One region of the Acidovorax lacteus genome, then DNA from elsewhere that is predicted to be linked to it. Evidence: predicted binding sites of a transcription regulator. Region 1 holds the regulator's gene; each other region holds the start of a gene.
What was found. Region 1 encodes sigma-54, which starts transcription at its own class of promoters, with help from an activator protein. Its sites were predicted from a motif close to TGGCANGNAANCTGCTTT; they were not measured.

Region 2: a site for sigma-54 is predicted at 2,396-2,413, ahead of ABD866_RS05755 (BMP family protein). Genes of this name have one in related genera too.
Region 3: a site for sigma-54 is predicted at 3,406-3,423, ahead of nirB (nitrite reductase large subunit NirB). Genes of this name have one in related genera too.

Annotation. Positions count from the first base shown of each region.
Region 1 covers NZ_BAABEX010000024.1:151,140-156,617, reverse strand. Annotated here, with positions in the region: gene ABD866_RS11580 (SPOR domain-containing protein) at 1-285, shown strand, start outside; gene ABD866_RS11575 (thiol:disulfide interchange protein DsbA/DsbL) at 354-1,010, shown strand; gene lptA (lipopolysaccharide transport periplasmic protein LptA) at 1,119-1,763, shown strand; gene lptB (LPS export ABC transporter ATP-binding protein) at 1,769-2,548, shown strand; gene ABD866_RS11560 (RNA polymerase factor sigma-54) at 2,661-4,253, shown strand; gene ABD866_RS11555 (uracil-DNA glycosylase) at 4,305-5,036, opposite strand; gene trpC (indole-3-glycerol phosphate synthase TrpC) at 5,093-5,478, opposite strand, start outside.
Region 2 covers NZ_BAABEX010000007.1:508,669-514,146, reverse strand. Annotated here, with positions in the region: gene ABD866_RS05760 (ABC transporter ATP-binding protein) at 1-1,196, opposite strand, end outside; gene ABD866_RS05755 (BMP family protein) at 1,324-2,334, opposite strand; gene upp (uracil phosphoribosyltransferase) at 2,441-3,076, opposite strand; gene ABD866_RS05745 (threo-3-hydroxy-L-aspartate ammonia-lyase) at 3,144-4,151, opposite strand; gene ABD866_RS05740 (enoyl-CoA hydratase-related protein) at 4,377-5,222, opposite strand; gene ABD866_RS05735 (glycine-rich domain-containing protein) at 5,384-5,478, opposite strand, start outside.
Region 3 covers NZ_BAABEX010000029.1:261,086-266,563, reverse strand. Annotated here, with positions in the region: gene ABD866_RS14055 (gluconokinase) at 1-228, opposite strand, end outside; gene gntR (HTH-type transcriptional regulator GntR) at 385-1,437, shown strand; gene ABD866_RS14045 (methyl-accepting chemotaxis protein) at 1,481-3,127, opposite strand; gene nirB (nitrite reductase large subunit NirB) at 3,580-5,478, shown strand, end outside.

The sequences.
Region 1 (5,478 bases):
CTGGGCGACCTGGCCAACGCCAAGGCCGCAGCAGCGGGCACGGTGGACCCGTTCGAGTACTTCGTCCAGGCGGGTGCCTTCCGCACCCAGGCCGACGCTGACGCGCAGCGTGCCAAGCTGGCCATGATGGGCTGGGAGGCCCGGGTGAGCGAGCGCGAACAGAACGGTCGTCCCGTGTTCCGCGTGCGTGTGGGCCCGTTTGCCAAGCGCGACGATGCCGAGCAGCTCAAGGAAAAGCTCACCGACGCCGGGGTGGACAGCACCCTGGTGCGCGTGCAGCGCTGAGCCCGTTCTGAACTTTTTTGCCAGCCCGGGCTCCATCGCCTGACCGATCACAAGGAGTGTCCCCTGTCATGAAACGCCGTGAGTTTTCCGCGTCTGCTGCCTCTGCCGTTGCAGCCACCGCCCTGGGCCTGCCGCTGGCCACGCCCGCCTTTGCACAGGCCCGCCAGTTCAAGGAAGGCAAGGACTACCAGCGCCTGGCCAAGCCCCTCACGCCCGATGCACCGGCCGGCAAGATCGATGTGATCGAGTTCTTCTGGTACAGCTGCCCGCACTGCAACAGCTTCGAGCCCGCACTGGAGGCCTGGATCAAGAGCGCTCCCAAGGATCTGAGCATCCGCCGCATCCCGGTGGCGTTCAACGCGAGCTTCGTGCCGCAGCAAAAGCTGTACTTCACCCTCGAAGGCATGGGCAAGCTGGGCGATCTGCACGCCAAGGTGTTCCGTGCCATCCACGTCGAAAAGCAGAAGCTCGCCCGCGACGAGGAGATCTTCGCCTGGGTGGCGACCCAGGGCGTGGATGCCAACAAGTTCAAGGAGGTGTACAACTCCTTCACGGTCTCCAACCAGGTGCGTCGCGCGGGCCAGTTGCAAGAGGGCTATGCCATTGAAGGCGTGCCGTCGATGGGCGTGGCAGGCCGCTACTACACCGATGGCACCATGGCTGGCAACATGCAACAGGTGCTGCAGGTCGTGGAGCACCTCGCAGCACTGGTGCGCAAGGGCTGAGCGCCCGGCGGGCCTGGCCCGTTGCTTGGCATCCGAGCCCGCTTGTGCGGGCTTTTTTCATGGCGCGCGGCTGGCCGTGGCTACAATGGTTTGCAAGATTCGTGCCCCATGAACCATACCCTTCGCCCGCTCGTTTTCCTTCTGGCCGTGCTGTGCAGCACCGGCGTGGTCCACGCCGAAAAGGCCGACCGCAGCAAGCCCATGAACATCGAGGCCGACAGCCTGCGGCATGACGAGGTCAAGCAGACCAGCGTGTTCTCGGGCCGCGTGGTCATGACCAAGGGCAGCATCGTGCTGCGCGGCGCGCGGCTCGATGTGCGCCAGGACGCCGACGGCTACCAGCATGGCGTGGTCACGGCCGAGCCAGGCAAGCGCGCGTTTTTCCGCCAGAAGCGCGACACCCCGGCGGGCGCGCCTGAGGAGTTCATCGAGGGCGAGGGCGAAGTCATCGAATACGACGGCCGCACGGACAACGTGCGTTTCATCACGCGGGCCGAGCTGCGGCGCTACCGCGATTCGGTGCTGAGCGACGAGATCACCGGCGCGCAGATCGTCTACAACAACCTCACCGACGTGTTCACTGTGGACGGCCAGCGTCCTGGCGGCGCTGGCGCGGCGGCTGCGCCCGGCAGCACCGGTCGCGTGCGGGCCGTGCTCTCGCCCAAGGAGAAGGTTCCGGCGGCGGCCGAGACGCCCGCGTCGGCCCCCGCGACCGGCCTGCGCCCCAGCACCACGCTGGGCGGCAGCCGGTGAGCGCGATGGCCGAAGTCGGCCGCTCCGCAGCCCCCGCACCCGACGGCAGCCGTCTGGAGGTGCGGCATCTGCAGAAGTCCTATGGCAGCCGCAAGGTGGTTCAGGATGTGTCGCTCACCGTTGAAAAAGGCGAGGTCGTCGGCCTGCTGGGCCCCAATGGTGCGGGCAAGACCACGTCGTTCTACATGATCGTGGGGCTGGTGCGCAGCGACGGAGGCGACATCCGCATCGACGGCCAGTCGGTTGCGCGCATGCCCATTCACCGGCGCTCGCGCCTGGGGCTGTCGTACCTGCCGCAGGAAGCGTCGATCTTCCGCAAGCTCACGGTGGAAGAAAACGTGCGTGCCGTGCTTGAACTGCAGCGCGGCGACGACGGCAAACCCCTGCCGCCCGCCCAGATCGAAGAGCGGCTCTCGGCCTTGCTGCAGGAGCTGCGCGTCGAGCACCTGCGTGCATCGCCCGCGCTGGCCCTGTCGGGCGGCGAGCGCCGCCGCGTCGAGATCGCCCGTGCCCTGGCCACGCAGCCGCGCTTCATCCTGCTGGACGAACCCTTTGCCGGCATTGACCCGATTGCGGTCATCGAGATCCAGCGCATCATTGGTTTCCTCAAAGCCCGGGGCATCGGGGTGCTGATCACGGACCACAACGTGCGCGAAACCCTGGGCATCTGCGACCACGCCTTCATCATCAGCGAAGGCAAGGTACTGGCGCAGGGCACGCCCTCGGAGATCGTGGACAACGCCGAGGTGCGCCGGGTGTACCTGGGCGAACACTTCCGGATGTAGCCGTGGCGGTGCTGTTTCTGACGATGCGCTGTGCGCAGCCGACCGGCCAGACGCGCGCGCCTGGCAGCGGCCGGTGGCGATTCGGGGGCCGCGCAGCGGCCGCGTGGGTGTGATGAAGCCCGGTCTGTCGCTGCGCGTCTCGCAGCATCTCGCGCTCACGCCGCAGTTGCAGCAGTCGATCCGGCTGCTGCAGCTGTCCACGCTGGAGCTGTCGCAAGAAGTCGAGCAGATGCTCGACGACAACCCGTTCCTGGAGCGCACCGCCGACGAGGCTGTGCGCGAAGATTTCGGCATGGCCGAGGCCGATGCCCCTGCGCAGACCGACGACTACGCGGCCGACGAAGCCGCACGCGTGGCCCCGGCGCTGGAGACCGGCGAGCGCCTTGCCGACAGCGCCACGCCCAGCGAAGGCGCTGAGCCCCCCTTGGGCGACACCGCGCCCGACTGGGAGGGCGATGGCAGCGTGGAATGGTCGGCCAACGACACCGAGTGGGGCGGTGACGCCCCTGCGCGCCAGCGCAATGGCGGCGAAGAGGACGAGACAGACGCCACCGACCTGGCCCATGCGCACGAGTCGCTCACCGACTTTCTGCATCGGCAGGCGCTGGCCCTGCGCCTGAATGAGGTGGACCGCGCCGCATTGCGCTTTCTCATCGAATCGCTGACTGACGACGGCTACCTGGAAGACCCGCTCGAAGACCTAGCCCGGGGTTTGGCGGGCGATGACGATCTGGAGCAGCTCGAAGAGCTGGTGCACCGCTTCACCGTGGCCCTTCGCCTGCTGCAAAGCCTGGAGCCGGTGGGCGTGGGGGCGCGCAACCTGGCCGAATGCCTGCGCCTGCAGCTTTCAGCCCTGGCAGCCGACGAGGACGACGACACCGATCCTGCCGTGGTGCGTGCGGCCTTGTGCATTTGCGACCAGCCGCTGGAGCAGCTGGCACGCCGCGATGTGCGGCGGCTCACGCAGGCCACGGGCGAGGGCGAAGAGCGCACGCGCGCCGCCATGGCGCTGATCGCACGGCTGGAGCCGCGCCCGGGCCGCCGCTTTGCCGATGTGGAGCGGCATGTGGTGGTACCCGATGTGATCGTGCGCAAGGCGGCCCGCAGCCGCGAGGGGCAGCCCCAGTTTGTGGTGCAGCTCAACCCGGATGTGATGCCGCGCCTGCGCGTGCACGACGTGTACGCGGGCGCGCTGCGCGGCCACCGCGGCGGCGAAGGCCACCAGGCGCTCCAGCAGCGGCTGCAAGAGGCGCGCTGGTTCATCAAGAACATCCAGCAGCGCTTCGACACCATCCTGCGCGTGTCGCGCGCCATCGTGGATCGCCAGCGCGCGTTCTTCGTGCATGGCGAGCTGGCCATGCGCCCGCTGGTGCTGCGTGACATTGCCGACGAGCTGGGCCTGCATGAATCCACCATCAGCCGCGTGACCACGGCCAAGTACATGGCCACGCCCATCGGCACTTTCGAGCTCAAGTACTTCTTTGGCTCGGGCCTGGGCACTGAGACCGGCGGCAACGCATCGAGCACCGCCGTGCGCGCGCTGATCAAGCAGTTTGTGGCGGCCGAAAGCCCGGCCAAGCCCTTGTCGGACAGCCAGATCGCCGAGATGCTCAAGGAGCAGGGCATCGAATGCGCGCGCCGCACGGTGGCCAAATACCGCGAGGCGCTGAAGATCGCGCCTGCCAACTTGCGCAAGGCGCTCTGAGAGGGCCCCGCGTGGCGCGGCCTACGGGTGGGGCTGTACCGCCCGCGCGCCTCAGCCCGCGCCGCCCGCGGCCTCGCGCTGCTCCTGCTGTTCCCGAAACGCGCGCGCACGCCCGAAGTGTCCGCAGCCAATGAAGGGCGCAGGCGGGCGCAGTGCCGACAGCGGCGACGGGTGGTTGGCCGTGAGCACCAGATGGCGCTGGTGGTCGATGAGCGGGCGCTTGCTCTGCGCGTGCGAGCCCCACAGCATGAACACCACCGGGCGTGGGCCCTGGGCCACGTGGCGAATCACGGCGTCGGTCAGCACCTCCCAGCCGCGGCCGGCATGGCTGGCGGGCTGGGCTTCTTCCACGGTGAGGCAGGTGTTGAGCAGCAGCACCCCGTTGCGCGCCCATTTGACGAGGCTGCCGCCGGGCTCGGGCCAGGCGGGCGGGGGTGTGCCCAGGTCGCGCTGCAGCTCTTTGAAGATGTTGCGCAGCGAGGGTGGCAGCGGCACGCCGGGTGCGACCGAGAATGCCAAGCCCTCGGCCTGGCCGCGGCCGTGGTACGGGTCTTGCCCCAGGATGACCACGCGCGTGGCTTCGGGCGGCGTGAGTTCGAGTGCGCGCAGCGGCCGGGGCGGAAACACCGTGGCGCCCGCGGCCAGCCGCTCGGCCAGAAACCGCTGCAGGCCCTGCCCGGCGGCGCTGGCGAAGAACTCATCCACCAGCAGCTGCCAGCCCGGGGCCACAGGCCAGTCGGACGGGTTTGCGCTGTGCAGCTGGGTGGTGTCAGGGCTCTGCATCAAAAGGCCTGCTTGTGCTTGTCCATGCAAGAAAGTGTGCTATCAAAAATATAGCTTTACTGGAACAGCTTGGCCAGCGCCATGCCCGGGTCGGGCGCGCGCATGAAGGCCTCGCCCACCAGGAAGGCGTGCACCCCGGCCGCGCGCATGCGTTGCACGTCGGCGGGCGCGAGGATGCCCGACTCGGTCACCAGCAGCCGGTCTGCCGGCACCTGCGGCAGCAGGCCCAGCGTGGTGTCCAGCGACACCTCGAAGGTGCGCAGGTTGCGGTTGTTGATGCCCACGAGCCGGGTTTTCAGGCGCAGCGCGCGCTCCAGCTCAGGGCCGTCGTGCACCTCCACCAGCACGGCCATGTCCAGGCTGTGGGCCACGGCTTCGAGATCGGCCATCTGCGCGTCCTCCAGGCAGGCGGCGATCAGCAGCACGCAATCGGCCCCCATCG
Region 2 (5,478 bases), on a different contig from region 1:
TGGGCCTGGGCGGCCGCGCGGCGCACCCAGCGGCCCAGCGCCCAGCCGTGCGCAAAGCGGGGCGCGCGCAGGCGCTCGGACACCGCGTTTTCCCACACGGGCAGGTCGCCCACCACGCCCACGGCGTGGCGGTCTTCGGGGATGCGGGCCACGCCGCGTTCCACCAACCAGGCCGGGCGTGCAGGCAGGGGGGCACCGTCCAGCAGCACCTGGCCTGCGGTGGCGCTGCGCTGGCCGCACAGCAACTCGGCCAGCGCCACCTGGCCGTTGCCCGACACGCCGGCAATCGCCACGATCTCGCCCGCGCGCAGCGCCAGGTGCACGCCGTGCAGTGCGTCGCGCGCATGGCGGCCCGCGGTGTGCACGGCGGCCAGTGCACACACCACGGCCCCGGCAGGGCCAGCGGGGCGGCGCTCCAGCGGGGCCACGGCATGGCCCACCATCCACTGCGCCAGTTGGGCGGCGTGCGTGTCGGCGGCGCGGGCCTCGGCCACCAGGCGGCCCTGGCGCAGCACGGCCACGCGGTGCGACACGCGCAGCACCTCGCCCAGCTTGTGGCTGATGAAGATCACCGACAGGCCCTCGGCCACCAGTTGCGAGAGCGTGGCGAACAGGGCCTCGCTTTCTTGCGGCGTGAGCACGGCCGTGGGCTCGTCCAGGATCAGGATGCGTGCGCCCCGGTACAGGGCCTTGAGGATTTCGACCCGCTGGCGCTCGCCCACCGAGAGGCTGCCCACGCGCGCGTCGGGCTCCACCGCCAAGCCAAAGCGGCGCGACACCTCGGCCAGCCGCTCACGGGCGGCGCGTCGGCGTGAGAACGGCAGCCACAGCGGCTCGGTGCCCAGCACGATGTTGTCGAGCACGCTCAGGTTGTCGGCCAGCGTGAAGTGCTGGTGCACCATGCCGATGCCCGCGGCCAGCGCCGCACGCGGCTGCCCGGGCGGCAGCGGCTGGCCCAGCACCTCGATGCTGCCCGCGTCGGCCGTGTAGTGGCCGAACAGAATCGACATCAGCGTGGACTTGCCCGCGCCGTTTTCGCCCAGCAAGGCCAGCACCTCGCCGCGGGCCAGGGTCAGGCTGATACCGTCGTTGGCCACCAGCCTGCCGAAGCGCTTGGTGATGCCGGACAGGCGCAGCACCACGGCCGCTGGCGGGATGCCCGCGGACGGGGGCGATGCGTCGGAAGGCGCAGTCATGCCAGCGTCTTGCACAGTGTGCGGGCTGAGGAGGACGTGGCGAGGGAAGCGGGCACAAGCCGGCGCACCAAGGCGGGCGTGGCGGGGCCGTGGCCCACGCCGCGCCGTCTGCGGGCGCCGTGCCCCTTCACTTGGCGGTGGACTTGGGCTGCGAGTCGTCCACCTTGACGGTGAACTTGCCCGAGAGAATCTCAGCCTCGCGGGCGCGCACCTTGGCCACCAGATCGGCCGGGACTTTCTTCTCGAACGTACCCAGCGGCGAGAGCTCAGACCCCTTGTGCTTCATCATCGAATACGGGCCGTAGTCCTCGGCGGTGAACTTGCCCTCTTTGACCAGCTTGATCGCGCGGTCGATGCTCGGCTCCATGTGCCACAGGGCCGAGGCCACCACCGTGTCGGGGTACTGCGGCTGGGTGTTGATGACGTTGCCAATGGCGAGCTTGCCCTTTTCCTTGGCCGCATCGCTCACGCCAAAACGCTCGGCGTACAGCACGTCGGCGCCCTTGTCGATCATGGCGAGCGTGGCTTCCTTGGCCTTGGGCGGGTCGAACCAGCTGTTGATGAAGGTCACCGTGAACTCGACCTTGGGGTTCACCTCCTTGGCACCGGCCATGAAGGCATGCATCAGGCGGTTGACCTCAGGGATCGGAAAACCGCCGACCATGCCGATCTTGTTCGTCTTGGTCATGCCGCCCGCGATCATGCCGGTGAGATAGGCGGGCTCCTGGATGTAGTTGTCGAACACGCTGAAGTTGGGCGCCTGTGGCTTGCCCGACGAACCCATGAGGAACTGCACCTTGGGAAAGTCTTTGGCCACCTTGCGGGCGGCGGCCTCCACGCCGAACACCTCGCCCACGATGAGCTGGTTGCCGGCGGCGATGTACTCGCGCATCACGCGCTCGTAGTCGGCGTTGGCCACGTTTTCGCTGGCCTTGTATTCGATCTCGCCCCGCGCTTCGGCGGCCTTGAGCGCCTTGTGGATGCGGCTGACCCACTGCTGCTCGAACGGCACCGTGTAGATGGCCGCCACCTTGAGCTTGGCCTGCGCCGCCGCCAGCGACGGGGCCAGGCCCAGTGCGGCCGACAGGGCGATGGAAGTGGCCAGCAGGTGGCCGGTGAAAAGGCGGCGGGTGGTCATCGGGCAATCTCCAGACAAGGGTGAACCAGAACGGTGCATGACGGTAACGGTGCCGCCGCAGGCTGCAAGATGCGCGCCAGCCGGGCTTCAGGCGCGTCGCCTGGGCTTACTTGGTGCCAAAGATCCGGTCGCCCGCGTCGCCCAGGCCCGGCAGGATGTAGCCGTGGTCGTTGAGTTCGCGGTCGATGGCGGCGGTGAAGATGGGCACGTCGGGGTGGGCCTTTTGCAGCGTGGCGATGCCCTCGGGTGCGGCCAGCAGGCACACGAACTTGATCGAGCGGGGCTTGAGCTGCTTGAGCCGCTCCACCGCCGCTGCGGCCGAGTTGCCGGTGGCCAGCATCGGGTCGACCACGACGATGTCGCGCTCTTCCATCTCGGACGGCATCTTGAAGTAGTACTCCACGGGCTGCAGCGTGTTCGGGTCGCGGTACAGGCCGATGTGGCCCACGCGCGCGCCGGGCACCACGTTGAGCATGCCGTCCAGAAAGCCGTTGCCCGCGCGCAGGATGGACACGAGCACCAGCTTCTTGCCGTCGATGACCTTCGCGGTCATCTTCTCAAGAGGGGTTTCGATCTCGATGTCCTGCAGCGGCATGTCGCGCGTCACCTCGTAGGCCATGAGGGTGCTCAGTTCGCCCAGCAGACGGCGGAAGCTGTTGGTGCTCGCATCCTTTTTGCGCATGAGCGTGAGCTTGTGCTGCACCAGCGGGTGGGTGATGACATGGACGTTGTGGTTGTGCATGGCGGTTTACAGAGGCCGGGCCGCGCGGCGGCGCACCCGGCGGGCGTTGAAAGATGGAAAAAACCGGTCAGTCTGCCAGAAAGCGGGCGTAGCGGGCCAGATCGACGTTGCCGCCGCTGATGATCAGCCCCACGCGCTGGCCGCGGGTGGAGACACCGCCGTGCAGCGCCCCGGCCAGAGCGAGCGCACCCGTGGGCTCGACCACGATTTTCTTGCGCTCTGCAAAAAAGCGCAGGCCTTGCATCAACTGCTCGTCGGTGGCCGTGACCATGTCGTGCACATGGGCCCGGATGATGGGGAAGGTGAGCTCGCCCAGCGCCTGGGTCTGCGCGCCGTCGGCAATGGTGTGCGGGGTAGGAATGCGCACGATGTGGCCCGCGCGCACCGATTGCTGGCCGTCGTTGCCCGCGGCGGGCTCCACGCCCACCACGCGGCAGTGCGGGGCCAGCGCCTGCGCAGCCAGCAGGCTGCCGGCCAGCAGGCCGCCGCCGCCCACGCACACGAACAGCAGGTCCAGGTCGGGCACTTCCTGCAGCAGTTCGAGCGCGGCCGTGCCTTGGCCGGCGATCACGTGCGGGTGGTCGAACGGCGGGATCAGCGTGAGGCCGCGCTCCTGCGCAATGCGGCGGCTGATGGCCTCGCGGTCTTCGGTGTAGCGGTTGTAGGTGACCACCTGCGCGCCGTAGGCCCGCGTGGCAGCCATCTTGGAGACGGGCGCGTCCTCGGGCATGACGATCACGGCGGGCATGTCGAGCAGCCGTGCCGACAGCGCCACCGCCTGCGCGTGGTTGCCCGCCGAGAAGGCCAGCACACCGGCTTTGCGCTGCGCGTCGCTCAGGCGGCTGAGCGCGTTGTAGGCGCCGCGGAACTTGAATGAGCCCGTGCGCTGCAGGTTCTCGCACTTGAAGTACACGCGCCCGCCCAGCATGTCGTCGGCCGATACCGAGCGCAGCACCGGCGTGCGGTGCGCGTTGCCGGCCAGGCGCTGGGCGGCGTCCTGCACATCGGCAAAGGTGGGGGGTGTGCCCGCAGGGGCGGTGGCGGCAGACGCCGAGGGCGGCATGGGATGCGGCATGGCGGTGTGAAGGTGCGCGCAGACGGGATGCCCGCGATGCGGCCCATCATAGCCATGCTGCGCTGCGCTGGGCAAGCCGGGCGCGGCAAAAACCGGCCTCTTGTGCTTGCCTTTGCTGCGTGGGGTGCTATCACATCAGGAGCGCAGATCCGCTGGGCCGAACCTGGTGCCGCACGGATGCGCAGCCGCGCCCGGTGGCAGGCGCGGTGCCGCAGGGGGTTGCGCTCAGCCCGCGTCGCTGAAGCGGTGCAGCGGTGCGAGGTCCGGGAAGGCCGCCGCACGTTTTTGCTTCATCGCCACCACCGATTCGCGCACATGGGCATTGCTCCAGATCGCGCCCTGCAGCCAGCCCATCTGGCGCAGGCTGTCTTCCACGCTGTGGTCGCGCGCATAGTGCACGGCCTGCTTGGTGCCCCAGATGGCCACGGGCGGCTTGGCGGCGATCTCGCGCGCGCAGGCCAGGGCGGCTTCCACCGTGGCCTCGTGGGTGTCGAACACCTCGTTCACCAGGCCGCATTCGCGGGCGCGGCGCGCGTCCATGCGGCGGCCGGTGTAGGCCAGTTCCTTGACCAGGCCGATGGGAATGAGCTTGGGCAGGCGCTGCAGCGTGCCCACGTCGGCCACCATGCCGATGTTGATTTCCTGGATGCAGAAGAACGCGTCTTGCGACGCATAGCGCACGCAGCCGGTGGTGACCATGTCCACCGCGCCGCCAATGCAGCCGCCGTGGATGGCGAAGATCACGGGGATGCGCAGCTGCTCGATGCGCGTGAAGGTGGCCTGCATGTCGGTGAGCAGGTCAAAGATGGCCGCACGGCCCTCGGGGCTCTGGTCGTCCATGGTGATGGCGCCGCCAAAGGTTTCGAGCGCCATGCCCGCGCTGAAGTGCTTGCCTGTGCTGCTGATCACCAGCGCCCGCGCGCCGCTGCCGCCCTGGTGCAGGTGCGCCAGCGCCTCGTCCAGCTCGCGCCAGAAGGTCGGGTGCATGGTGTTCAGGGCCTCGGGCCGGTTGAGCACCAGGTGGGCCACATGGTCGGTGACGGTGAGGGAGAAGCAGGTGAGCGTGTTCATGGCTGCACACTGTACTGCGCAGCGCAAGTGCCATGGCGTCGCCCGCGTGACGCGTGCAGGCTTGTCCATCAAATAGGTTGCTCGTGCTTATCAATCAAGCACGAGCAGCTATCAAATCAGGAGCAATCGTCGGCGCGCCAGGCGGGCACTGCCTGCGCAGCTCAGTCGCCCCCGCCGCCGCAGCCTCCGCCATCGCCCCCGTCGCCTCCGCCATCGCTGCTGTCGGCCCCGCCAAAGTCGTCGGCACTGCCGCTGT
Region 3 (5,478 bases), on a different contig from region 1:
CGGATGCGCCTGCAACTGCTCGCCGAGGGTGGTCAGCCAGCCCTCGCGATCGGCGTCGGTCAGCGGCACGCCGCGGCGCATCTTGTCGCGGCTGGCGGGGCTGTGGTGGTCGTCGCCTTCGATCAGCGGCAAACCCTCGGCCTGGGCCACCGCGGCACCGAGGCTGGACTTTCCACAGCCCGCCACACCCATCACCACCACAAACAGAGGCTCAGACGAGACATTCATAGGCTTGGTAGCGCTATCCAACACATTCAAAAAAACACGCCGCAAGGGGCGTGCTCCAAAACTCTTCTAGACTGATGAAATAGCGGCGCAACAGCCACCATACCGGCCGCTTCTGCGCTTGTTTCAGCCTCAGGACAGCGCTATCCTACGTCCAGAATGCCAGACTCACCCCCGGGAAAACCCTTGAGCCGTTCCGAACCCCGCCGCCGGTCCACCGGCCGTACCACCCTGAGCGACGTCGCCCGCCTGGCCGAGGTCAGCCCCATCACCGCATCGCGCGCCCTGCGGGGCGAGCGCGGGGTCGCCGCCGAATTGGTGGAACGGGTCAAGCTGGCGGCCACGCAGTTGGGCTACGTGCCAGACCCCGCCGCGCGGGCCTTGGCATCGCAGCGCAGCGCCGTGGTGCCCGTGCTCGTACCACTGCTGTCCAACGCACTGTTCGTCGATGTGTTGGAGGCCGTGCACCGCACGCTGTTTCCGCTGGGCTATCAGGCCCTGATTGGAGTGACGCACTACGACCCGCAGGAAGAAGAACAACTGCTGCGCACGTATCTTGCCCATCGGCCCGCCGGCCTGCTGGTGACCGGCTTCGACCGCACCGAGACAGCCCGGCAGCTGATCGCAGGCAGCGGCGTGCCCTGCGTGCACCTGATGGAACTGACCACCGCGCCCGGGGTGCACAGCGTGGGCTTTTCACAGCAGCAGGCAGCGTTCACGATGACCGCACACCTGCTCGACCGGGGCTATCAGCGCATTGCCTTTGTGGCGGCGCAGCTGGACCCGCGCACCCTGCAGCGTGCTGAAGGCTACCGGCGCTGCCTGCGCGAAGCCGGCCGCTATGACGCGAGGTTGGAGCTGCTGAGCCCCGCGCCATCGTCCATCCGTCTCGGGGCCGAATTGCTGGACGAGTTGCTGCGCACCCGCCCCGAAGTGGATGCCGTTTTCTTCTGCAACGACGATCTGGCACAAGGCGGCCTGCTGGCCGCACAGCGCCTGCAGGTGGCGGTGCCCGGGCGGCTGGCCATTGCGGGCTTCAACGATCTGGCGGGGAGTGACCAGATGGTGCCGCCGTTGACCACGGTGCGCACGCCCCGTACAGCCATCGGGGAAGCCAGCGCACACATGCTGCTGGCCTTGATGCGGGGCGAGCCGGTCGCGCAGCCCAGCGTTGATCTGGGCTTTGAATTGATGGTGCGCGAAAGCAGCTGACGCGCGCCCGCTCCGCCCTGGCAGGCCAGTGGCCCAGGCTGGCTCAGTGCACCTGAGGCGTGCTGACGCGCAGCGCCTTCATCGACCGGCGCAGTGCCACGGCGTCGGGCTGTGATGTGGCAGCCGTGTCATCGATGCGGAACACCTGCACGGTTTCCGTGACCGCCTGGGCCTGAGAGGCCAGCGCCATGGCCGATGCCGCGTTTTCTTCCACCAGGGCAGCGTTCTGCTGGGTGATGGTGTCCATCTGGGCCACCGCGGCATTGACCTGCGAGATGCCGCTGAGCTGCTCGTTGGCCGCACCGTGGATCTCCGCCATCAGCGCATTCACGCGGCGCACCAGTTCCAGAGACTCGCCCATGGTTTTCTGAGCCAGCGCGGTCTTGCCCTGCCCGTCATCGACCTTGTGGGCCGAGTCTTCGATGAGTTGCCGGATTTCTTTGGCTGCTGAAAGCGTGCGGTGCGACAAGGCCCGCACCTCGGCGGCCACCACGGCAAAGCCGCGCCCTTGCTCGCCTGCACGGGCCGCTTCCACCGCAGCGTTCAGCGCCAGGATGTTGGTCTGAAAGGCGATGCTGTCGATGAGCTGGGTGATCTCGCCGATCTTGGCCGAAGCGCTCTGGATCTGCTGCATGGTATCGGCCACGCCGTTCACGGCTTTGCTGCTGCGCTCGGCCACTTCAGCGGCCTGCGAAGCCAGCTCGGTGGCCTTGCGGGCAGACTCCGCCGTCTGGCGCACCGTACCGGTAATCTCCTCCATCGAAGCCGCCGTCTGCTCCAGGTTGCTGGCCTGCGCCTCGGTGCGCGATGAGAGGTCCTGGTTGCCCTGCGCTATCTCGCGGGTGGACAACTGCATGCGCTCGCTCTCGTTGCGCGCGTCGCGCACGATGGACAGCAGGTTCACATTGAGCTGTGCCAAGGCCTTCTGCAGATAGCCCACCGCATCGTCTCGGCTGGCGCTGATCTTTTGCGTGAGGTCTCCTGCGGCCATGCGATTCGCCCAGCCCAGCATCTGCGCGATGGGCCCCAGCGTCATGCCATGCAGGTACCAGGCCATGCCCAGTGCACCGGCCACCACTGCCAGCCAGGCCAGTGCGGCGGTCAATGTCCAGGGCTGACCGCTCAGTGTGGCCGCGCCCGCGGCCAGCGCCACCAGCAGCAGCATGCCCAGCACAAGCTTGTAGGCCGGGTGCAGGCGCATCCGCTCGGCGAGCCGCCCTGCCACGGTGTCGCGCACCACCCGCCCTGCCAGCAGCCGGTGGACCATGCGCCCGGACGACTTTTCCTCCTGCATGCGGGCATAGAGTTGCTCGGCCTCCTGGATCTGCGCACGGGTGGCCTCTGTGCGCACCGACATGTAGCCCACGGGTCGCTCGCCCTGCATCAAGGGCGTGACATTCGCCATCACCCAGTAGTACGAACCATCCTTGCGGCGGTTCTTCACCGGAGCCGACCACGGAATGCCTTTGGCGATGGTCTCCCACATGTCCCGAAACGCCTCCTCTGGCATGTCGGGGTGGCGAATCAGGTTGTGGGGCTGTCCCAGCAGCTCTTCGCGCTCATAGCCGCTCACCTCGATGAACATCGGGTTGCAGTAGAGGATGCGCCCCTGCAGATCGGTGGTGGAGACCAGGGTCTCGCCCGGAGGAAACGGGTACTCGTGCGGAACGACGGGATGGTTGACGCGCATGCAGGACTCCTTGGACACAGGACCAACAGACAACGCTGCGAGGGCTGTACGCCCCACGCTTCGCAAACCCTTTCTGACCATCGACACACCCGGTGTCGGCGTGGCCGTTTGCTCATGAGCCTAGAGTGCTACCAAATGTTGCGCTTGCAAAGCGATTTGTGCGTGCGCTTGATCTGGGTCAATCGTCTGGAGTGCAGGGGCCGCTCCCCGGGGTCCGAAGGACACCTTCGGACGTGAATGGCATCTGCGGGGGTCCGACACACGGGTTGTCAGCAAGTTGGCACGGGGTTTGCAACCGTATGGGCAAGACCGAAGACGGTCCCCTGCATGGTGCAGCGCAAGGGCGCGCTGCACCGCACAAGGACAAAGGCGTCCCCACCCTGGGGCTGGCACAGCCAGCGCTCGTGGTGCGGACGCCTTTTTTGTTTTCCGATTCACCCGCGGAGGTTGCGATGAAGAAGTCCCGGCTTGTGATGGTGGGCAACGGCATGGCCGGTGTGCGCGCCCTGGAAGAGTTGCTCAAGATCGCGCCCGATCTGTACGAGATCACCGTGTTCGGTGCCGAGCCGCACCCCAACTACAACCGCATCCTGCTGTCGCCCGTGCTGGCGGGCGAGCAGACGCTGGACGAGATCGTGCTCAACGACTGGGCCTGGTACGAGGAGCACGGCATCACGCTGCATGCCGGCTACACCGTGACGGATGTGGACCGCACGCGCCGCGTGGTGCGCGGCCAGCAGGCCGATGGCACGGTGGTCGAAGCGCCGTACGACCGGCTGATCCTGGCGACGGGCTCCAACCCGTTCATGCTGCCCCTGCCAGGGCGCGACCTGGAAGGTGTGCTCGCCTACCGCGACATCGCCGACACGCAGGCCATGATCGACGCGGCCGCACGCTACCGCCATGCGGTGGTCATCGGCGGCGGACTGCTGGGCCTGGAAGCTGCCAATGGCCTCATGAAGCGCGGCATGGACGTGACCGTGGTGCACGCCAGCGAATGGCTGATGGAACGTCAGCTCGACGACGTGGCGGGCAAGCTGCTGCAGCAGTCGCTGGCCGAGCGCGGCATGCGCTTTTTGATGCAGGCGCAAACCGCATCGCTGCGCGGCGAGGGCGAGGACGGACTTGCGGGCCGCGTGCGTGCCGTGTGCTTCAAGGACGGCAGCGAAGTCCCGGCCGACCTTGTCGTGATGGCGGTGGGCATTCGCCCCAACACCGCTCTGGCCGAGAAGATGCGCCTGCACGTGAACCGCGGCATCGTGGTGAGCGACACGCTGCAGACCATCACCGACGCGCGCATTTATGCCGTGGGCGAATGCGCAGCGCACCGCGGCGTGGCCTACGGGCTGGTGGCGCCGCTGTTCGAGCAGGCCAAGGTGCTGGCCACGCACCTGGCCGAATTCGGCATCGGCCGCTATCAGGGCTCGCAAACCTCGACCAAGCTCAAGGTCACGGGCATTGACCTGTTCTCGGCCGGCAACTTCCAGGGCGGCGCAGGCACCGAAGAAATCGTGATGAGCGACCCCTTCGGCGGCGTGTACAAAAAGCTCGTGATCCAGGACGACAAGCTCGTGGGCGCGTGCCTGTACGGCGATACGGTGGATGGCAGCTGGTACTTCAAGCTGCTGCGCGAGGGCCGCAGCGTGAAGGACATCCGCGACAAGCTGATGTTTGGCGAATCGAACATCGGCGACGTGGGCCACCAGGGCCAGAGCAAGGCCTCGGCCATGCAGGATTCCGACGAAGTCTGCGGCTGCAACGGCGTGACCAAGGGCGCGATCTGCAAGGCCATCAAGGACAAGGGCCTGTTCACGCTCGATGAAGTGCGCAAGCACACCAAGGCCAGCGCAAGCTGCGGCTCGTGCACGGGTCTGGTCGAGCAGATCCTGATGTTCACGGCCGGTGGCGACTACAGCGCCACGCCCAAGACCAAGGCGCTGTGCGGCTGCACCGACCACGGCCACGCCGCCGTGCGCGAGGCCATCCGCACGCCCCTGCCCGATGGGCGCAAGCTGCTGACGATTGGCGAAGTATTCCGCCACCTGCAATGGCGCACGCCCAACGGCTGCGCCACCTGCCGCCCGGCCGTCAACTACTACCTGATCAGCACCTGGCCCAAGGAGGCGAGAGACGACCCGCAAAGCCGCTTCATCAACGAACGCGCGCACGCCAACATCCAGAAAGACGGCACCTACAGCGTGATCCCGCGCATGTGGGGCGGCGAAACCACGGCGGCCGAGCTGCGCCGCATTGCCGACGCGGTGGACAAGTACCAGATTCCCACCGTCAAGGTCACGGGCGGCCAGCGCATCGACCTGCTGGGCGTGAAGAAGGAAGACCTGCCCGCCGTG